Regions from separate parts of the Marinobacter sp. R17 genome, predicted to be linked through region 2. Evidence: riboswitches for the same ligand, from Rfam matches in the RefSeq annotation. Region 2 holds a riboswitch; each other region holds the start of a gene.

Region 1 (7,442 bases), on a different contig from region 2:
GGTGTCGTCTTCGTCCGTCCAGAAGCGCAGCGGCGACAGGAACGGCGTGCGACCCAGGGCAACGGCATCGCGCACGCAGAGCCGGTCGCTGGTCTCGGCCTGTTGTTCGACCAGGGCAATCGACCGGGCGATGGTGCGCCGCCTGAGTCCGGCGAGCGGGCGACCGTCCACGCGAACGCAGCCCCGGGCCGGTCGGCGCAGGCCAGCCAGTAGCCGCAACAGGGTCGACTTGCCGGAGCCGTTGGGACCGACCAGGGCGAAGGTTTCGCCGGGCCGGATGGTCAGGCTCACGTTATCCAGCAGGGTGCGGCCATGGATGCGGGTCCCGAGATGTTCGGCGGTCAGTTTCATGCCTTGCCCGCTCCCCGGACCAGGATCAGGGCGAACGCCGGTGCCCCGATCAGCGAGGTGATCACGCCGATGGGCAGCACCTGGCCGGGCACCAGGATGCGGGACAGGATGTCCGAACCGACCAGGAACACGGCGCCGGCCAGGGCCGAAGCCGGTACCAGCCGGGCGTGGCGGCTGCCCACCAGCAGGCGCATGGCGTGGGGAATCACCAGGCCGACGAAGCCGATGGCGCCAACCATCGACACCATCACCGCCGTTACCAGGGCGGTCACGGCAATCAGCACGCCCCGGACCGGACGCACCGCTACGCCCATGGACGCGGCGCTGTCTGCGCCAAAGGTGAAGGCATCCAGGGCGCGCATGTACCACAGGCACACCCCCAGCCCGACCAGGGCGGTTGGTACCGCCAGGGCGACGTCGTCCCAACGCACTCCGGACAGGCTGCCCATCAGCCAGAACAGGATGCCCCGGGCCTGCTCGGCGCTGGCCGACTTGGCAATCATGAAGGCCGTCAACGCGTTGAACAGCTGGGCGCCGGCAATGCCCGCCAGGATGATCGCCCCGGCCGCCTGCATGCCCCGCCTGGCGGCGTGGGCCAGCACCACCACCAGGCCGAAGGCCAGGGCCGCGCCGGCAAAGGCGCCCGCTGACAGGCCGATGGCACCCGCGCCCAAACCCAGCACGGTGACCGCCACCGCCCCGGTCGACGCCCCGGCCGAAAGCCCCATGAGAAACGGATCCGCCAACGCATTGCGCAGCAGCGCCTGCAGTACCACCCCGGTCAGTGCCAGCCCGGCGCCGCAGCAGGCGGCGACGATGGCGCGGCTGAGCCGGTAGCTCCAGACGATGCCGGCATCGATGCGGTCAACCGGGTAACCGGCATCCCACAGGCGGTTGGCCAGCACTTTGAGAATGGTGTCCACGGGAATCCGCGTCTCGCCGATGGCGGTGCCGGCCACCAGGGCGATCGCCAGCACCAGCGGGGTCAGCCACAGCCAGTGCAGGCGCGGCGCCACCGGCACCGGCAGGGATATGACGCGGCTCATCGGTCGAAGCTCATTCCGGCCAGGGCGTCCGACAGGGAGTCGAGGCCAAAGATCGTGCGCAGGGTGGCGCTCATGGCGTGGGCGTCCATCGGTACGATGTGGCCTTCCCGCACCGCGGTCATCTGGCTGGCGACGGGGTCGTTGTGCAGGAAATCGAGCTTCTTCCGGATGTCGTCGGCCGGGTAGCGGCGACGGTCCATCTGCGCGATCACGATCAGGTCCGGGTCGGCCCGGGCAATGGTCTCCCAGCCGACGGTTGGCCATTCCTCATCGGACTCGACCACGTTGCGGATGCCGAGTTTGTCCATCATGTAGCCCGGCGCGCCCAGACGACCGGCGACGAAGGGAGCCGCGGCCAGGTCGGTGGACGAAAACCAGAAGACCGCGGACAGGTCTTTTGGCAGGTCCAGCCCATGGGCGCGTTCGATGGCCCGGGTTTCCCGGCCTTTCAGGTCGGTGATCAGGTCCTCCCCGGCGTCCTGCACGTCAAAGATCGTGGCAAGCTGGCGGATGCCCTTGTAGATGGACTGCGTGGAGAAGGCGGCGACCCGCGTGCCATCACCGCCGGTGGCGTTGTCCTTGGTGTCGCAGTCCGCCGGCAGGATGTAAGTGGCGATACCCAGGTCGGCGAATTGCTGGCGGGTGCCCACCGAACCGGTCGGGCCCACGTGCCATTCGTATTGCACGGTCACCAGGTCCGGGTGTTTGTTGACCACCGCCTCGAAGCTCGGGTCGTTGTCGGCGAGGCGCGGTACCCGGTCGTTGATGGCCCTGAACTGGGGCAGTACCGGGGTGAACCAGACCGACGTGCCGGCCACCCGATTGCCCAGTCCCAGGGCGTAGAGCGTTTCGGTGGCGGACTGGCCGATGGTGACGGTGTACTCCGGGGCGGCGTCGAAGCGAATCTCCCGACCGCAGTTATCCAGCGTCAATGGGTAAGCGGTCGGGTCCGCCGCGGCGTTGGTCGCGGTCAGTGTAAGCAGGACCGGCAGGGACCGGCGGACGAGTCGCCAGAACGGGAACCGCCCTGGAGCAGTGAGACGGAATGTGACCAACATGACGTGACCTCCTGGGATCGCTATCGAAGCGCAGCGACTATAATGGTTATGTTATAACATAACAATAAGGTTTCACGGCCGATAGCAAGAGGGTTCAGGAAGCTGTAAAGGAATCCGTATGATGGGAATGGTCCTTCCTTTCCCCGGGGCACCCCGCCCGGCGTCGTGAATCGGATGGTCGGCAGGTCTCCTGACTGACGGGTCGTGGCGCGTCCTGCCTTCCCGGGGGATCCCAGTGGCTTGGTGATTGGACGTCGCTCGCCGCCTACAGTTGCGGGGGCAGTTTCGGTTCGCGGCCGTGGCCGCGGCGAATTCCCTATTAATTCCCGGAGGAAACCGACGCGTCGAGCATAAACAGGTTGATCGGGAGGGGCAAGCGCCAGCGTATAGTCAACCGATGGTATGGCCTGAATTATTCGGCAAAGCCGGAGGCGCTGGCCTAAACTGTGATTCCGGACCGGTGACCCGGCGCCCGGGCTATTCAGGCACCTTTGGGGTGCCGTCGTTGAGCAGCGAGCCGTATGATTGGATTGATCCAGAAGATTTTATTGGAACTGGTTGAGCGCGAGGGTGGGGCCAAAGCGCTCGCAGACGTCACACGCCGGGCCGGATTGGCAGACGTGCCGGATTTCCGGATCGATACGGATTATCCGGATGATGAGTGCCTGCGTCTGATCGAGGCGACCCAGGCCGTTTTCGGCCTGGACGAGGAGGCCCTGTATCGCCTCTACGCCGATGCGTTCATTGTTGAATCGCGTCGGCTGTTTCCCATGTTCTACAGGATGTCCCCAACGGCGCGGGATTTTCTGGAACGCCAGCCCCGCGTTCATGACACCTTGGCGTCCAGCCTGCGCAACGAAGCCAGTCGTGAGCGGGTGCGCGACAAGTTTGCCATTCGCCGTGAGGGCGAGGATCTGGTGGTCACCTACGGCTCACCCAATCGCCTGTGCGGCCTGTATGAGGCGCTCTTCGATCGATTGTTGCAGGAATACGGCGAGGCCGGCGAGTTGAGTGTCCGGACCTGTCAGAAACGGGGGGATCCGGTCTGCACCTTCTGCCTGCGCACGGAGACCGCCATTGACTGACTCGGAAAAGCGCCTGCGTGAGGAAATCAACGCGATTGCCGACCAGCTGTGCCAGGCGATCGACGGGCGATTCGACTTTCATGTGAACTCCGGGTCGGACGACCTGGATGTGCAGAAGCTGTCCGTGCTGTCCAATTTCGTACTCGAATCGGTCCGGCGCAACCTGGAGGCGCTGGAGCGAACCCGGGACGAACTGGAGGAGCGGGTAGCCGAACGAACCCGGCGACTGGATCTGGTGATTGAAGGCGCCAACGACGGCGTCTGGGAATGGGACCTGGAGACCGACAGCATCCAGGTGTCCCAGCGCTGGCTGGTGCAGTGCGGCCGCCCCAGTCTGGGTGCGCGGTGTGAACCGGACGTCTGGATCGACATGATCCATCCCGCCGACCGATCCGATTTCCGGCAGGCCCTGCACGATCACATCAACGGCCTGACGGCCCGCTTCCGGGCCGAGTTCCGGTTATCCAATGGCCGCGGTGGCTACCGCTGGATGGTGGCCCGCGGGATCTGTGACCACGATCCGCAAACCGGCGTTGCCCGCATGATCTCCGGCACCCAGGCGGACGTGACCCTGCAGAAATTCATTAATCCCGTCACCGGCTTTCCCAACAGCCAGTATCTGGAAACCATCCTTGATGAACGCATGCGCGCTCAGCAGTCCGGCCACCTGGACCTGGTGGTGCTGGCCCTGCCCAATTACGCCCTGGTGCGCGAGACCCTGAACGGCCGGGAAAGCGGGATCCTGGCGGGGGAGTTGCGTCGGCGTATGGAGGAGTGTGTGCGCAATGGCGAACTGATCGCCAGTCTGTCCGACAGTACCACCGCCATCCTGATCAACAGCCCCGACCCGAACGCAGGCCTGGACCGTGCCGGCGATGTCCAGCGGGCCTTCGACCGGGTATTCCATGTGGAGAAACGCAGCGTCTGGCTCAGCGGTGTGGTCGGCCTGATGCCGGTGCGCGAAACCCGCCTGGAATCGGCCGATGCGGTGCTGCAGGCGACCCGTACCCTGATGCGCAAGGCCCGCCAGCAGGGAAGCGGGTCCTGCCTGCGCTATCACGACAGCATGAGCCGGGAGAATCTCGATCGCCTGGAAACCGAACAGTTGCTGCGTAATGCCTTGCGTCTGGGCTGGGTGGAGCCTTTCCTGCAGCCCCTGGTCAATCTGCAGGCCGGGCGGCTGAGTGGCTTTGAAGTCCTGGCCCGGATCCGCCATCCGGAGCGCGGCATCATTCCCCCGGACCAGTTCATTCCGGTGGCGGAAGAAACCGGACTGATCCGGGAATTGAGCGAGCGGTTGCTGGACCAGGTGATTCCCCTGTTCAACGACCCGAGGCTGGTCGAGGTCTACGGCAATGACTTCAATCTGGGCGTCAACCTGTCGCCGGTCCAGCTGCACGATCCCCATCTCGCCGAAAGCCTGCTGCGGCGGCTGTCGGAGGCGGGCATGTCGCCGGCTCGCTTCAAGGTGGAGATGACCGAAACGGCGGTGATGGCGGATTCCCGGGTGGCGGTCAAACTGATGAACGAACTGCGCGACGGCGGCATCGGTGTGGCACTGGACGATTTCGGCTCGGGCTATTCCTCCCTGGCGTATCTCCGCAATCTGCCCCTGGACTACCTCAAGATCGATCGCTCACTGGTTTCCGGACTGGACCGGGATCCTGAAAAGCGAGCCATCCTGGAAATGATCATTTCCCTGTGTGAACGGCTGAGACTGACGGTGGTGGTGGAAGGCATCGAGAACGATCTGGAATTGAGCTGCCTGATGGGGATGGGCGCCATGGTCGGTCAGGGCTTCCTGTTCAGCCGCCCCTTGCCGGTGGATGACCTGATTGCCAGCTTGCCGGCCGACGGTCTGTTGCAGCCGGTGGTCAAGCCGGTGTCCGACGGGCGACAATAGCGGCTCACCCCGTACTGATGACCCGGAATCACCGTTATGCCCAGTCGCGTCGAAATCCACTACTGCACCCAATGTCGCTGGCTGCTGCGCGCCGCCTGGATGGCGCAGGAACTGCTGACCACCTTCGAAGATGAGATTGGCGAGCTGGTCCTGAAGCCGGGCACGGGCGGCGTGTTCGAAGTCCGGGCGGACGACCAGACGGTCTGGTCGCGCAAGGCGGCCGGCCGCTTTCCCGACATCACCGAGCTCAAGCAGGCGGTCCGCGACGTCGTGGCGCCAGAGCGCCCACTGGGCCATGCCGATCGCAAAACCGATGACCGCTGAACCACGATGAAGGCTCCCGCCCAACAAAGCCACGACTGGGCCGAGCGCTGGTCGGCGCTCGACCGCTGGCTGACCGATCACGCCGATCTCTGGCAACCGGCCCCCTTCAGTTCACCGGCGCCCGACTGGTGCCGCCGGTATCCGGATATGGCGGCGTTTCTCGAGGAACGGCCTGACCCCGACGTCGACGCCTACGAAGCCGATCCCGAATGTCTGGTCGCGCGGCTCTCGACCTGGCTGCCGGCGATCACCCGGCGCCAGGCCTTGCTGGAGCTGCCGGACTTGTCGGGCGAGTCGCTGGCCCTGCCGGAAACCCGGGCGGTGGACATGCCCGGCCGCAAGCGGCTGCAGGCCGGCGCCTTTGCGGCCGCCGTGCAACCGCTGGAACACCCGATACTCGACTGGTGCTGCGGCAAGGGCCACCTGGCGCGGACCCTGGCGCCGACCGCCAGGGCACCGCTGGCCGGCTATGAGTGGGATGCTGCGCTGGTGGCCGACGGCAATGCTCTGGCCGAGCGCTACGGGGATCCGGTGACGCTGGTGACGCGGAATGTGCTGGACCCGGATTTGCCCTGGTCGCCGGTCTACCACGGCGTCGCCCTGCACGCCTGCGGCGATCTGCATCGGCGCCTGATCGCCGAGGGCGCGCGCCATCGATGGCCGCGGCTGAGCCTGTCGCCCTGCTGCTTTCACCTGACCCGGCAGACCCGGCATCAGCCCCTGTCCCGGCGGGTGGCGGATGAGCGGCGATTGACCGGTTTGTCCCGGGAAGCCCTGCGCCTGGCGGTCCGGGAAACCGTGACGGCGCCGGCCCGCGTACGGCGCCAGACCCGCCACACCCAGATCTGGCGACTGGGCTTCGACGCCCTGCAAAGGCACGTGCGCGGTGAAGACAGTTACCTGCCGGTGCCCTCCCATCCGACCCATTTGAATGACGACGGCTTTGCGGCCTTCTGCCGATGGGCGGCCGAACGCAAAGGCCTGGCGCTGCCAGCGGACACGGATTTCGATCACTGGCTTACGGTCGGCCAACGTCGGCAGGGGCAGGTGCGGCGCCATGAGCTGCTACGCCACCTGTTCCGGCGGCCACTGGAGCTCTGGCTGGTACTGGATTACGCGCTGTATCTGGAAGAACAGGGCTACACGGTGACTCTGGGCACTTTCTGCGAGCGCCACCTCACGCCCCGTAACCTGCTGCTGGATGCCCGGCTGGAGCGGTCGACGGCGTCCGGTCAAGGTTTGCGATAAACGACCCTGTCCACACAACCGTCCCGGAAATACACGTAAGTCAGCTCGTAGAGCATGCCGTAATAGTCTGTCTTGTAGACCCAGGTTTCCTGGGGCACCGGGTAGACTTCCGGTGTGGTGCCGAAGGCGTCCCGGACGTTGTCCTTGGTCATGCCCCGGACCACCTGTTCCCGCAGGATGTAGCGGCGCAGGTCGGTGGAGGGGATATAGCGGCAGGGGCTTTCCGGCTCGCTGGCGCCGGACTCGGCCGGTGCCGCGCTCTCCGTCGATTCAGTGGGCTCTGGGGGTGGAGGCAGGTTGCTGTTGAAGCGCCCGCCAATCCGGTTGTCCGGTAAGGTGAGGGTTTCGGGGTTGTCGCCGCAGGGGGTATCGGAATAACGCACGCCGTTGGCATCGGCGCATTTGTAGACCTCGGCAAACGCCGACG
Region 2 (7,442 bases):
GGCAACGGGCGCTGCCAGCGGCGTTGGGAGACTCCGGAGCACCCATCAGAATTCGATCCCGGCCTGGGCTTTGACACCACCCCGAAACGCATGGCGTTCGTCCTGCACCACGCTGATGGTGTCGGCGATCGCCTGCAGCGGCTGGGCCATGGTGCGCCCGGTGATAATCACGCTCTGATGGCGGGGGCGCTGTTGCAGAGCGGCCACGACCGGTTCCGCATCCAGGTAGCCGTACTTGAACATGTAACTCATCTCATCGAAGACGATGAGTTGGTAAGCCGGATCCCGGAGCAGGTCAGCCGCAATCTTCCAGGCGGCCTGGGCCGCTTCGATGTCCTGCTCCCGGTCCTGGGTTTCCCAGGTAAAGCCGTGGCCCATGATGTGCCAGTCAAGGTTGGGGTGTTCCCGGAAAAAGCGGTATTCGCCGGTTTCCCGCCGTCCCTTGATGAACTGGATAACCGCCCCTTTCTGACCATGGCCGAGAGACCGGGCCAGCGTGCCGAAAGCGGAACTGCTTTTGCCCTTGCCGTTTCCCTTGAGCAGGATCAGCACGCCCCGTTCCTCTGTGGCCCGGGCGATGCGGCCGTCCACCACATCCTTTTTCTTTTGCATCCGGCTGGCGTGTGTTGTGTCGCTCATAAGGCCTCCATGGCGGGCAGCGTCTGGTACAGCGCGCCCAGTTGTTCAGCAATCTGCGGGCCGCGGCCTCGCTTGATGACGGACTGTTCGGTGTCGACGACGACGCAGTCCCCCAGCCTGGGTAAATCATGCAGGGGTTGGCGCGTGCGGCCGTCCGTAATCAGGTAGGTTCGGATATGCAGCCCCGGCTCGCGGCGCTGCCATTGCCGGATGAGCTGCGCCGCACGGCTCACGGCGGCGCGCAGGGGTGTTCCCCCGCCGCCATGGGTCGCATCCAGTCGGTCGGCCATGGCCTTGGGGGCGCGACGCCTCGACAGGACCGGCTGCACGCCATCGTTTCCGAACGCCAGCACGGCGATCTGCTCGCGGGCGGCATAAGCCTGGTGTGCGACGGATTCCACCATACCTTTGGCCCGCCCCAGAAGGCGCTTACCCAGTGTGGATCCGGACGTGTCCAACAGCACCAGGTGCAATACGGGCTGGCCGGATCGGGCCTTGCGAAAGCGCAGTTCACGCAACGGCCAGCGCCCCCGGTTCGTCAGCAACGTGGCAAACCAGTCCGGCTTGTTGTTGGTGCGTTGGGCGCGGCGCTGTCCGGCGTGATCGCCTTTGCGGGCTTTCGAGGCCGGGGTTGTCGTCCGCTGGTGGGCATTGTGCTGTGACTGTGAAGCCGGTGGCGCGTGCCAGTCGACGGCTTCGGTACGCTGGGCCTCGGGCGGAAGCGCGCCCCACTGCCCTTGTTCTTCTCGGCCATCACCCTGATGCCCCCTATTCTGACCATCGAGCGGATCTGATCCGGATGAGCCATCTTTGGGCGCCGGCGGTTCCGTGGGCGGTGTCGTGCGCCGGTGCGCGAGCACCCAGGGTTCGACCGCCTCGAGATCGTGCAGCGAGATTGAACCATCTCCTCGCCAGGCGGCATGGGCCTGCGCCGCCCGGTGCCAGGTCACGTCCGCGCGCAGCCCTTCTACGCCCGCCGCCTCGCATTGTTCGGCGATGTGGGGATACACCCAATCCGGTGTGGTGACAGACGCCAGACTTTCCCGGGCGTGCACAATACGATTCGCGAGTGTCTGCTGCTGGTCTTCAAATTGCGCGCAGAAACGCAGTGGATCGTTTTCGAAAGCTTCCCGCTGCTGGACGATGGCCACCCGGTCCGCCCTTGGAATCGTGCGTTCCAGCTCCAGGCACAGCCCGAAACGGTCCAGCAGTTGCGGCCTCAGCTCCCCTTCATCCGGGTTCATCGTGCCGATCAGGGCGAAGCGCGCTGAGTGGGTGTGGCTGATCCCGTCCCGCTCCACCACGTTGGTGCCCCGGGCCGCCGCATCCAGCAGCAAGTCCACCAACGCGTCGGGCAACAGGTTGACTTCATCCACGTAGAGAACGCCGCCGTCGGCCTTCGCCAGCAAACCGGGCTGGAATCGTACGTTCTGATCGGCCAACACACCCTGCAGGTCGAGGCTGCCGATCAGGCGATCCTCGCTCGTGCCCAGCGGCAGGTTCACGAAGGGCGAACGTCTGCCTTCACCGTCGATCGGCAGGATGTCCGCCAATGCCCGGGCCATTGTCGACTTGGCGCTTCCCCGGGGGCCGCTGATCAGTACGCCGCCGATTTTCGGGTTGATCGCGTTCAGGATCAGCGCCGTCTTCAGCGACGATTGACCAACGATGGCCGTGAACGGAAACTCAGACGGCTGCGTTGACATGACCCAACCGCCCCTTGTCCGCCAGACGTTTCAGCACCAGGGCGCACAGCACGCCGGCCAGCAGCCAGAACCCGAGATTGGCCAGCCCGGATGCCCAGATAAATCGGTGATGCAGCTCGGTCAGCGCCAGCACCGCCTCGGGATCCGGATTGGCGAACATCGGTCCGTCATGGACCGGTACGAAAAACTGCGGAGCGATCAGCAACGGCACACCCAGGAGCCGCTTCCATCCCGTTGCCAAAAACAGGACACCGAGTCCAGCCGCCGCTAAAACCACAGTGACGATCCACCAGGTTTGCCGGAGTTCGAGAGCTGCGGCGCTGGCCCCGGGGATTTCAGGCGGCAGGCCGATCGACGGCGCAATGAACACCGCCAGATATCCCAGTGCGCCCAGCAACAAACCCTGCTGGACTTTCGGGGTCATTCGGCCCCTTTCCCGCAGCTGGTTCATCACGACCAGCAGGATGGCCGCGAAGCCGATACCGGCGCAGATGTTGGAAACCGTGGTGTAGAACAGGCGTTCGGCGCCGTCCGCCGGGGCCCAGGCGTCATCGCCATGATGGTGGCCTGCGCTCTCGCCGTGGTCGTGATCGGCATGATCGTGATGGTGAGCTACCGGCTCAGCGGTTTCGTACTGCTCGGCGGCAAGGATGATGGGCGACGTGCCCAGTGCTTCAAAGGCCGTCATGGCCAGACCCAGGATCAGTCCAACCAGACAGGCGCCCAGGATCAATGAACGGAACATGGTTTTCCCTCCGATGAAAACACAGAATCACGTGACGCGGTTGGCCGGTCAGCAAGTCGACCGACGAACGTCAGCGGTTGTCAGTGATGATCCGTGCTCAGTGGCAGGGAAAAACGAACGTGTGCCGGGTGTCGTGCGCGGCATTGTGCGCGGCACTCATCGGCAGGAAGCCCACCGCATAAAGGATCAGCGCGCCGAAAAGCGCAACCGCACCCTGCTGGATGGCTGATGAAACGTGGGAACCAGAACGGGACACCCGTTCCGTGGAAGGCGTGGAAACTACAGACATGTTATCTCCCCCGGTGCCCGCCGCACCGTCATTGGATGGATCGAAGTGACGGGCCGGTCTTCGGGCTCGAAGAGGAAACGGTCTGTCGACCGTCTCGTCGCCTACGCCTTCCCGGCAAATGCCAGTGGCTCGTGCAGGCTACATCTTCATTACCGATGCGGGGGCAGCGATGGAATTGGCCGTGAGGCCGCACCATACTTCCCGATTATCCTCTCTGTGAGAGGCACCCATCTTCAAGGCGTCCATCGTAATGCAACTCTTACGACGGGCGCAACGCATCCTGGCGAATTTACGATTATTTCCGTTCAGGCCGTTCTGCAAGCCACTCCGCCAGCGGATGCTCAGAGCCCAGCGTGCCGGACCAGCGGTCACGGTGCACCAGCTCATCCAACGGCAACCGGGAACGCCAGCCTTTGGCCTGCAGTTCCGGCTGGTCCAGGAATTCACTCACATACCCGATACACAGGTAAGCCAATGGGTAGACCCCCTCCGGCAGCTCCAGCACCTGCGCCAATTTGTCCTGGTCCAGGATGCTGACCCAACCCACGCCAATGCCTTCCGCCCGTGCCGCCAGCCACAGGTTCTGGACGGCCAGGCAGGTGCTGAACAGGTCCGTTTCCACGATGGAATTCCGGCCCAGGACGTTAGAGCCACCGCGACGGCGATCGCAGGTGATGCAGAGGTTTAGCGGGCTATCGAGAATGCCCTGGAGTTTGAGGCTGCGGTACGTGGATTCGCGTTCGCCGGTGTAGTTGTCGGCGGCCCGCTGGTTTTCCTGGTCGAAATTATCCAGCACACGCTGGCGAACCTCGCGGCTTTCGATGACCAGAAAATCCCAGGGCTGCATGAAACCCACGGACGGAGCGTGATGGGCGGCTTCCAGAAGACGCCCGAGCACATCCGGCGGCACCGGGTCCGGCAGGAATTGGGAGCGCACGTCCCGGCGCTCGAAAATGGCGCGGTAGAGTCCGCTGCGTTCCTCGTCGGTAAAGGCGTTGTCGGCGGACATCAAACCGTTTCCCCGTTCAGTTTCAGTAGCCGACGCAGCAGGTCGGTATCCAGTTCTTTCTCCAGCTGATCCGCCAGTCGATCGAGCTGATGCAGGCGGTGCTGCTGATAATCGACGGCCCGGCGACTGCGCAGTCCCCAATGGGCCAGGAGCGCCTTACAGGCCTCTGCGCGATCGAAGACTCCATGCACGTAGGTGCCCATTACCTGACCGTCGTCGCTGATCGCGCCGTCCGGCCGACCGTCAAGATAAGCCAGCGGCCTGTTGAGTGCGGCCCCCGTGGTGACGCCGTTGTGAATCTCGTATCCGGTCAGCGGCACCGGGTTCTCCGGACCGTCCAGGTGGAGGCTTCCGGTAACGTTACGCAATTGCTTGCCGGAGACCATGCGCGTATTGATCGCCAGCCAGCCCAGCCCTTCGGTGTTTCCGGGCGTGCCTTCCAGTCCGTCCGGATCGGCCACCCACTCCCCCAGCATCTGGAAACCACCGCAAATCCCAAAGACATGGCCGCCATAACGCAAGTGCCGGGTGATGGCGGCCGGCCAGCCATGCGCCTTCAGCCAGCCCAAGTCCGAGCGGGTGCTTTTGCTCCCCGGCAGGATGATGACGTCGCCCGGCGGAATCGCTTCGCCCTCGCCGACGAATCGCAGATCCACTTCCGGATGAGCCCGCAAGGGATCGAAGTCGTTGTGGTTACTAATGCGCGGCAGTCTCGGCACGGTAACCCGAAGCTTTCCACCCCCCTCGGCGCCGCCCAGGTTGACGCTGTCCTCGGCGTCCAGCAACAGGCCCTTGAGGTAGGACAAAACGCCGACCACCGGCTTGCCCGTGCGCTCAGTGAGCCAGCTCAGACCAGAGTCCAACAGCCCCGCGTCGCCCCGGAACCGGTTGATCACGAAGCCGGCAATGCGAGCCTGCTCGCTTTCCGAGAGCAGCGTCAGCGTACCGACCAACTGGGCAAACACCCCACCCCGTTCGATGTCACCGACCAGCAACACGGGGCAATCGGCGGCTTCGGCAAAGCCCATGTTCGCGATGTCGTTCGCGCGCAGGTTGATTTCGGCCGGACTGCCCGCCCCTTCCGCCACGATCACGTCGTACCGTTCCGAAAGCGCGCGCCAGGCGGCCATCACCGATTCAGCGGCCTCGGCTTTGTAGGCGTGGTAGTCCAGCGCCCCCATGTTGCCGTGGACCTGGCCACGCAGAATGACCTGGGCGCCCGAATCCGTCTGGGGTTTGAGCAAAACCGGGTTCATGTCGCTGTGGGGTTCGATACCGCAGGCCAGCGCCTGCAACGCCGTCGACCGGCCGATTTCTCCGCCGTCGACGGTTACCGCACTGTTCAGCGCCATGTTCTGGGGTTTGAAAGGCGCAACCGAGACGCCCTGGCGAGCCAGCCAGCGACACAGGGCCGCAACGACGGTGCTCTTGCCGGCATCGGAGGTGGTGCCCTGAATCATCAAGGTGGTCATAGTCGATACAGCCTGTGGTTAAAACGCGGAAGATTGGGGATCGTCGAACGAATGGCCCGCAGAGCCCGCACCCCGAATGTCGCAAAACGCCCGCTCAAGTCGGGCCCACTCGCTCTCGACGCCGGGTAGCCCGAACCGCAATGCAGTCGGTGTCTCAAACCGACGCATCAGAATCCCGCGAGCGGCCAGTTGGTCGGCCAGCGGGACGGCCTGTTCCGTCACAACGTACTGGAACAGCGCCGTGCCTCCGGTCACTGACAACCCAGCCCCTGCCAACAAACCGGCCAGGCGCTCACTGTCCCGGCGCAGGCGCCCGGCGGTGTGTGTTTGCCAGCCGATATCCGTCAGCACTTCAGCCAGGATGGCGCGAGCCGGCCCACTGACGGCCCAGGGCCCCAGATCGGACGCCAGACGATCGACAATTCCGGACTCACCGAACAGGGCGCCCGCGCGCAGCCCTGCGAGTCCGAAGAACTTGCCAATGGACTTCAGGACGAGCAACCCGGGGCGATCGGCAAACGGTGCCAGGCTGTGAGTGGTTTCATCCGGCAGCAGAAAAGCCTCATCGACCACCAGCCAGCCACCCCGGGACTGCAAGCGATCGTGCCAGTGCAACAGCGTCTCACGATCGACCCGCAATCCCGTCGGGTTATTGGGATGAATCCAGACCAGGACATCCAGCGCATCGAGCCAGTCGTCGTTGTTTTCGGACTTGGCGACCTCCACGGGCACGACGTCATGACCTGCCAACGCCCAGCAACGACCGTGCTCCTCGTAGCCCGGAGCGGGCACACCCACACGGCACCGAGAGCGGAGGCGAGGCAAACCCTGAATAGCGGCCTGGGAACCGGGCACTGGCAGGACACCTGCGCTCTCTGCGGCTTGGGCCCAGCTTTTCAGGATCCGTTCCAGTCCGTCATCGTCTTCAGGAAGCCGTTGCCAGACGCTCGCCGGCAACGACGGAATCGGCCAACCGACCGGATTGATGCCGGTGGACAGATCCAGCCACTGTTCTCTCGGAATGCGCCATCGACGTACCGCCTCATTGAGGCGCCCGCCGTGTGCCAGGTTATTTGGAGATGCCATGGTTCCTTCCGGTTTCACAGGATGACCGACAACAACACCGCCGCGATCAGCCACAGTGCAACGCCCCGGTAGACGAGGCGAATCGAGGCCCGTATCGAATCGGCTGTCGCCGCAGGCCCAGCGCCCAGTACCGGACGCTGCCGCAGCCCTTCGCTGTAGGGCGCCGCACCACCCAGGGATACGCCGAGCGCGCCGGCGCCGGCTGCCATCACCGGGCCGGCATTGGGGCTTTCCCAGGATCGCCCTTGCGTCTGCCAACATTGCCAGGCCCTTCGGGTTTGGCCGACCAGTGCATAGGTCAACGCCGTCAGGCGGGCCGGGATCGCGCTCATGACGTCGTCCAGGCGCGCAGCAAACCGGCCGAACCGATTGAACCGCTCGTTTCGATAACCCCACATGGCGTCCAGCGTGTTGACCATGCGATGCAGGACAACTCCGGGCAGCCCGGCAACGAGATACCAGAACAGGCTGGCGAACACCGCGTCCGCTCCGTTTT
Region 3 (7,442 bases), on a different contig from region 2:
CGGCTTCACTCGAATTTCCTTGAGCTCTCCGTTAACGCGGTACTCGTAGTACGTTGCCTCTTTCCCCGGCCGGATCACCACTTCCGGGGCATCCGCCGATGGCTGGTATTCCGAGGCCCGAACCGGAGCCTGTTGCTGCGGCTGTTCTTCCTCGGCCTGGACCTGGGCACTTAATACAGCGGCCATGGCGGCCACCAGCAGGGCGATTGGTTTTTTCATGTTAACCTTATGTTCCTTAACGGCTTGACGCTTGGGGCGCCCTGAAATCAAGGCTCCCCCAGCAGATTTGCACAACACAGCGATCTTCACAACCAGATTCCGGAATCCCGCACCTATGAGCCAGAAGCAGACGCCCCCAGTCGTTCTCGTCGACGGATCCTCCTACCTGTTCCGCGCCTTTCACGCCCTGCCGCCCTTGACCACGAGCAAGGGCCAGCCCACCGGAGCGATCAAGGGGGTCATCAGCATGCTGCGCCGGCTCGACCAGGATTTCCCCGGCTCCAAGGTCGTTGTGGTCTTCGACGCCAAGGGCAAGACGTTCCGCCATGATCTCTACGAAGACTACAAGGCGAATCGCCCGCCCATGCCGGAAGACCTGGCCACCCAGATCGCGCCGATCCACGAGATCATCCGCGCCATGGGGCTGCCGCTACTGATCGTGCCCGATGTGGAGGCGGACGACGTGATCGGCACCCTGGCGTACGAGGCCACGGACAAGGGTGTGGACGTGGTGATTTCCACCGGCGACAAGGACATGGCCCAACTGGTCAGCGATCACGTCACTCTGATCAACACCATGACCGAAACCGCCATGGACCGGGATGGCGTGGCCGACAAGTTCGGCATCGCCCCGGAGCAGATTATCGACTACCTGGCCCTGGTGGGCGACAAGGTGGACAACATTCCCGGTGTCGACAAATGCGGCCCCAAGACCGCCGTCAAATGGCTCCAGCAGTATGACACCCTGGACAACCTGATCGAGCACGCCGACGAGATCAAGGGCAAGATCGGCGAGAACCTGCGCAACGCCCTTGAGCAGCTGCCCCTGAGCAAGGAGCTGGCCACGATCAAGACCGATGTGGATCTGGAATTCGGCATCCAGGACGTCAAGCCGGACGACACCGACCGCGAAAAGCTGCTGGCGCTGTTCAAGGAGTACGAATTCAAGACCTGGATCGCCGAGCTCAGTGACAATGGCGACGAATCAGCGGACGACGACACGACGCCGGACGCGCCGGAAAAACGCTACAGCGTCATCACCGACCAGGGCGAGTTCGACGATTGGGTCAAACGCCTGAAGAAAGCCGACCTGTTTGCCTTCGACACCGAGACCACCAGCCTGAACTACAGCAGCGCCGAAGTGGTCGGTGTTTCCTTTGCCATCGAACCGGGCGAAGCCGCCTACGTGCCGTTTGGCCACGACTACATGGGCGCCCCCGATCAGCTGCCCCGCGACACGGTGCTGGGCGCGCTCAAGCCGCTACTGGAAGACCCCAAACAGAAGAAGGTCGGGCAGAACCTCAAGTACGACAAGAACGTGCTCGCCAACCACGACATCACGCTGGAGGGCATCGCCGAGGACACCATGCTGGAGTCCTACGTCCTCAATTCCACCGCGTCGCGCCACGACATGGACAGCCTGGCCCTGAAGTATCTGGGCGAGGCGACGATCTCGTTCGAGTCGATTGCCGGCAAAGGCGCGAAACAGCTGACTTTCAACCAGATTGATCTGGAACAGGCCGGGCCGTATGCCGCCGAGGATGCCGACATCACCCTGCGGCTGCACCAGACCTTGCGACCGCGTCTGGCGAAGGAAGGCCGCCTGGAAGCCGTCTACGCCGAGATCGATATGCCGCTGGTGCCGGTCCTGTCGCGCATGGAACAACGGGGCGTAATGATCGACACCGCCACTCTCAAGCGCCACAGCCAGCAGTTGGCCGAACGCATGGCCGAGCTGGAAAAGGCCGCCCACGAGGAAGCCGGAGAAACCTTCAACCTCGGCTCGCCCAAGCAATTGCAGGCGATTTTCTACGAGAAGCTGGGACTGCCGGTGGTCAAGAAAACGCCCAAGGGCGCGCCGTCCACCGCGGAGCCGGTCCTGCAGGAGCTGGCTCACGACTACAAGCTGCCGCACCTGATCCTGGAGCACCGCAGCCTGAGCAAGCTCAAGTCCACTTACACCGACCGGCTCCCGGAAATGGTCAGCCCGCGGACGGGTCGCGTGCATACGTCCTATCACCAGGCCGTCGCGGCCACCGGTCGCCTGTCATCGTCCGAGCCCAACCTGCAGAACATCCCGATCCGCACCGAGGAAGGCCGACGCATCCGCCAGGCGTTCGTGGCGCCGGACGGCTACAAGCTGGTCGCGGCCGACTACTCACAGATCGAACTGCGCATCATGGCCCACCTGTCCGGTGACGAAGGCCTGCTCAAAGCCTTTGCGGACGGCAAGGACATCCACAAGGCCACGGCCGCCGAGGTGTTCGGCACCACGACCGACAACGTCACCTCGGACCAGCGGCGCAGCGCCAAGGCGATCAACTTCGGCCTGATCTACGGCATGTCCGCCTTTGGCCTGTCCCGACAGCTCGGCGTCGAACGCAAGCTGGCCCAGGAATACATCGACCTGTATTTCCACCGCTACCCGGGCGTGCGCCAGTACATGGACGATATCCGCAAGCAGGCTCACGACCAGGGCTACGTCGAGACCCTGTATGGCCGGCGCCTCTATCTGCCGGAGATCAATGCCAAGAACAAGCAGATGCAGCAGGCCGCCGAACGCACCGCCATCAACGCGCCCATGCAGGGCACGGCTGCCGATATCATCAAGAGAGCGATGGTAGCCGTTGAAGACTGGCTGCTGGACGCGCACGCCAAGGACGCCCGCATGGTCATGCAGGTCCACGACGAACTGATCCTGGAAGTGAAGGAGTCGGCCCTGGACAAGGTCACCCAGGGCCTGACCGAGCGCATGTCCAATGCGGCTGAACTGAGTGTGCCGCTGCTGGTGGAAGCCGGCGTGGGGGACAACTGGGATGAGGCTCACTAGGCCTCACCCCTGTTCAAACCGGGGTTAGTAGGTGTAACGCAGGCTCGCCAGTACCTGGCGGGTCTGCCCGGCGTAGCCGTAGGCCGTGACCGCTTCCTGATCCAGCAGGTTGCTGACTTTCAGGCCCAGGTTCAGTGCCTCGGTCGCGGCATAGCCCAGGCTGAGGTTGGCCACCACATAACCGGGCACGTGTGCGTCCCCCGCCGCCGTATCGATGGAATCGGTACGACCCAACAATTCCAGGTTGACTTCGGTCGGGCCAAACGTACGGCTGCCCGCCAGGCGGCCATTCCACTTGGGACGACGCCCTAACGGATCCCCGGTCTCGTCATCGGTTGCCCGGGTGTAGCCGGCGCCGGCTTCCAGCGACCAGCCAATACCGGTGTAGGCCAGGCTAAGCTCGCTCCCCTTCGCCGTGGCCTTCCCCACGTTGTAAGGCACATACAGGGAATCCAACACCACCAGATCGTCGAAATTGGTGCGATAGAACGACAGCTCGTAGCTCAGACGCCCGGCACTGCCCTTCATACCCACTTCATAGGTTTCCGAGGTCTCGGCTTTGAGATCCGGGTTTGCCCCGAACGGGGAATACAGATCGTTGAAATTCGGCGCCTTGAAGCCCGTTCCGTAGCTCACATAAGGCATGACCACTTCGCTGAGCATATAGCCCACTGACAGTGCCCCGGTGGTTTCCTCGCCATACGCTTCGTTATCGTCGTAACGGGCGGAGGCTTCCACATGCAGCGGCTGGTTCAGGGTCTGCCACTGGGCGAAGGCGGCGTTGTTATAACGGGAATCCTCAGTGTAGTCGGTGGAGGCATCCACCGACTCATCGATGCGCTCGACGCCCAGCGTCAGCAACTGGTAGTCCGTCAGCTCGATATCGCTTTGCAGCAGGTACTGCTGACGTTTGGTTTCGTAGTCGTAGTAAGGCGACAGATTGATGTGATTCTCGTTGGTCTCACGACCGAATCCCACCTGGCCGTGCAGGCTGACCCGGTCAGAGACCGAATAATCCGCAAACACACGGCCGGACTGCTGGATAAACTCGTTCCAGTAGCGCTGATCACTGGTACTGTAACGGCTTCCATCGTCGTAATCGTTCTCGCCCTGGGCATGCATCAGGTTGAGGCCCAGCGAGAGGTCGTCGGTCACCTGCTGATCGAGGCTGGCACTGACGGACTTGCTGGTAAAACCATCGTCGTCGCGCTGGTTACTCGCCGGCTGCGAGTCGACGCCATCGGTATCGTAAAGTGACGCTGACAGGCTGTAGCGCGTGTCGCCGGCCGTACCCGAGAAGTGTTGCGTCAGCCGTGCCGTACCATTGTTGCCGGCACTGACTTCCGAGATCGCTTCGGGATCCAGCGTGCCGCGGCGGGTGAAGATCTGGATCACGCCACCAATGGCTTCCGAACCATACAGGCTGGAGCGCGGTCCGCGAACCACTTCGATGTGGTCCACCAGGGCCAGCGGAATATTTTCCAGCTGCGCCGTCCCGGCCGTTGCGCCACCCACCTTCATACCATCAACCAGCACGAGAACGTGATCCGAGTTGGAGCCGCGGATAAAGACGCTGGACTGTTTGCCGGCGCCCCCCGTATCCGTAACGGACACACCCGGAACCGAACGCAGAACATCCTGCACCGATGTGGCCGTGCTGCGTTCAATATCCTCGCGACTGATCACGGTCACCGAAGCGTTGGTCTCGTCCACGGTCTGCGCTGTCCGCGTCGGCGTGACGACGATGGGATTCAGGGTTTCGGCCGACAAACCGGGGGCCAAACAGCCTACGATCAGGCCCAGGGTCAGGTTCGAAGTCATTCTCACGGGTGTGCGCCCTCAACAGAAAACAGGAGTACCCGGTGAGAAGAGGGCGGGAGCGGTTCCGACAGACAGGGAGCTGGAGGGACCACCGGTGAAGCCCTCCGCTACACCGCATGCGACGTGCCGCGCTTCACAGGAAGCGCCACACTGGGCAGACGGCCGGTCTCCGGGCTCATGGCATTCCAGTCTGGCTGGAGATCAGATACGCCTTCCCGGATCTCGGGATCCAGTGGCCATGTACCTGTCATTACCATTTACCGTTGCGGGGGCAGCCCTGGGATTGCACCAGGTTCCCGTTTCACTCGCCGTGCGAGCACCGCCTGCTGATCGTTCTTGATGACAACGCTGTCATCTTTCTGGCGGGCACTCTATGCCCAGAACCCCCTCAGGTCAATGTCGGGCACGAGGCCTTTCGCTATTGGCGTGCACCTTAAACGAACACCGCGTTATATCAGTGCATTTTGCATCTTCACGGATTGATCACGACCCTTTTAAATCAAGCATTTAGTTTCCGGCACAATTTTAGCTTGCGTCCTATCGTCGAAAACGGGATGTCGTGACACATCCGAACCTGATCACGATGTAGTGGCCACGGTGCCGATAAACCGGGCACCCACTGAATGAGGTAACGACCATGATGACGCTAGCACCAGAACGCAATTGGTTGCTGGATCGCGGGCTGCTCAAGCTCGTCCATCAGTGCCGCAAGCTGATCCTGGCGGAATTCGGCGTTAAGCTTCACCTGACCGACGACCACCTGGAAGACCGCCTGGCGGACTACGCCGAAAAGTCACGTTCCAATCACCTGGCCCGAACCTGGAACGAACTTCGCCAACACCTGCCTGACGCCGGTGACAGCGACACCCAACGCCGGATGTACCGGGGACAGGAACTGGCCGAACCGGCCCCTCCGGCTGAAAAAGAGGCAACCGAGGACAGCGGGCGGACGCGGACGATCACCTACCGCGGCCGCAAGGTGGAAGTGCCGGCCTGATCCGACCGGCTGCATCAACAGCACCGCCCCACGTCACTTACGATGCCGAGCGTGGTACCCAGAGGGCACGGGCGCCCTCACCCACCCGTTCCACTGGATGGTTGAAGACCCGGGCCAGGCACTCTTCGGTCAACATGGCCGATGCCGGGCCGGCGTCGTGACCGCCATCGGGGTAGAGCAACAGGATGCGATCGGCGTGGCGTGCAGCCAGATTGATGTCGTGCACGGACATGAACACCAGCCGGCCTGAGTCATGGGCCAGCGTCTGGACCTGCGCCATAAGACGCGCCTGGTGACGCAGATCCAGGTGGTTGGCCGGCTCGTCCAGCAGCAGCACCCCGGGATCCTGGGCCAGCAACGTCGCCAGGGCCACCCGCCGCTGCTCGCCGCCTGACAGCTGGTCCACTCGTGCACTGGCCAGCGCCTCCAGACCACACGCCTGGATCGCCGCCTCGATGAACGGCGTATCCGAAGCCCCGAGTGCCTGCCAACCCTGCCGATGGGCATAGCGTCCGGCACTGACCGCTTCGGTGACCGTGAATGGAAAGTCCAGCCGGGCCTGCTGTAGCAACAAGCCGATACGGCGGGCCAGCAACTTGCGCGGGCAACGCCGGATATCCACACCGTCAACACAGACCCGGCCGGCAACCACCGGCAACAGGCCCGCCAGGGTCAGCAGCAGTGACGACTTGCCAACACCGTTCTCGCCGAGAACCGCCCAGACCTCGCCGGCTTCCGCTCGCAGATCCAACGGCTGGGCCAGGGCTTTGCCGGCCCGCCCAAAGGCCAGAGCATCCAGTTGCAAAGAAGCCATCTAGCTGTCCCCCCGGCGTCGCAAGAGATACAAGAACAACGGCACCCCAACCGCCGCCGTCAGCACGCCCACGGGCAACTGCCGCGGCGCGATCAGGGTCCGCGCGAAGGTATCCGCCAGCATCAGCAGTGCGCCGCCGGCCAACAGGCTGGCAGGCACCAGCCGCCGATGCCCGGCTCCCAGCCACTGGCGCATGAGATGAGGCACGACCAGACCGACAAAACCGATGGGCCCGGCCAGGGTCACGGCACAGGCGGTGAGGAACGACGCGGTGATGTAACAGACCGCCCGCAGACGATGAATTTCCACCCCCAGCACCGCCGCCTGGTCATCGCCACGGGCCAGCAGATCCAGCGCCGGCGCCATCATCCAGGCCGCCAATAGCGCCAGCGCCAGGACCGGCAGCCCCCACCAGGGCGCCACCGGCCTGGAGAGATCCCCCATCAGCCAGAACAGCATCCCCCGCAGAGACTGGTCCGGTCCGAGCACCAGCAGCAGACTGATGCAGGCTCCCCAGCCGGCGGCAATCACCACGCCGGTAAGCAGGAGCCGATCGCCGCGACCATAGCCGCGACCGCCGCCCAGCAGGAAAACCAGCAGCATGCTGGCCAGACTGCCCACAAAGGCACTCCCGGACACCCACCAGGCTTGCAACCCCAGCGTAATGGCACCAAGTGCCGCGACCGCGGCCCCGCCGGAAATGCCCAGCACGTAGGGCTCCGCCAATGGATTGCGCAACAGCACCTGCATCAGCACACCGG

What was found. Region 2 has a riboswitch for cobalamin ahead of EB809_RS08780 (CbtB domain-containing protein). Riboswitches for the same ligand answer to the same signal wherever they lie in the genome.
Region 1: another riboswitch for cobalamin. It lies ahead of EB809_RS09875 (ABC transporter substrate-binding protein); the one in region 2 lies ahead of EB809_RS08780 (CbtB domain-containing protein).
Region 3: another riboswitch for cobalamin. It lies ahead of EB809_RS20390 (TonB-dependent receptor domain-containing protein); the one in region 2 lies ahead of EB809_RS08780 (CbtB domain-containing protein).

Annotation. Positions count from the first base shown of each region.
Region 1 covers NZ_RHGZ01000011.1:56,488-63,929, forward strand. Annotated here, with positions in the region: gene EB809_RS09865 (ABC transporter ATP-binding protein) at 1-351, opposite strand, end outside; gene EB809_RS09870 (FecCD family ABC transporter permease) at 348-1,397, opposite strand; gene EB809_RS09875 (ABC transporter substrate-binding protein) at 1,394-2,455, opposite strand; cobalamin riboswitch at 2,618-2,811, opposite strand; gene EB809_RS09880 (heme NO-binding domain-containing protein) at 2,977-3,540, shown strand; gene EB809_RS09885 (putative bifunctional diguanylate cyclase/phosphodiesterase) at 3,533-5,443, shown strand; gene EB809_RS09890 (SelT/SelW/SelH family protein) at 5,480-5,767, shown strand; gene EB809_RS09895 (methyltransferase) at 5,774-7,015, shown strand; gene EB809_RS09900 (DUF4124 domain-containing protein) at 7,000-7,442, opposite strand, start outside.
Region 2 covers NZ_RHGZ01000009.1:87,033-94,474, reverse strand. Annotated here, with positions in the region: gene EB809_RS08800 (cobyrinate a,c-diamide synthase) at 1-46, opposite strand, end outside; gene cobO (cob(I)yrinic acid a,c-diamide adenosyltransferase) at 46-639, opposite strand; partial or broken gene EB809_RS21170 (ATP-binding protein) at 1,311-2,345, opposite strand; gene EB809_RS08785 (CbtA family protein) at 2,326-3,090, opposite strand; gene EB809_RS08780 (CbtB domain-containing protein) at 3,188-3,379, opposite strand; cobalamin riboswitch at 3,413-3,625, opposite strand; gene bluB (5,6-dimethylbenzimidazole synthase) at 3,675-4,388, opposite strand; gene EB809_RS08770 (cobyric acid synthase) at 4,388-5,860, opposite strand; gene cobD (threonine-phosphate decarboxylase CobD) at 5,879-6,946, opposite strand; gene cbiB (adenosylcobinamide-phosphate synthase CbiB) at 6,961-7,442, opposite strand, start outside.
Region 3 covers NZ_RHGZ01000045.1:404-7,845, reverse strand. Annotated here, with positions in the region: gene EB809_RS20400 (DUF2782 domain-containing protein) at 1-219, opposite strand, end outside; gene polA (DNA polymerase I) at 335-3,049, shown strand; gene EB809_RS20390 (TonB-dependent receptor domain-containing protein) at 3,074-4,870, opposite strand; cobalamin riboswitch at 5,013-5,209, opposite strand; gene EB809_RS20385 (hypothetical protein) at 5,508-5,867, shown strand; gene EB809_RS20380 (ABC transporter ATP-binding protein) at 5,905-6,681, opposite strand; gene EB809_RS20375 (FecCD family ABC transporter permease) at 6,682-7,442, opposite strand, start outside.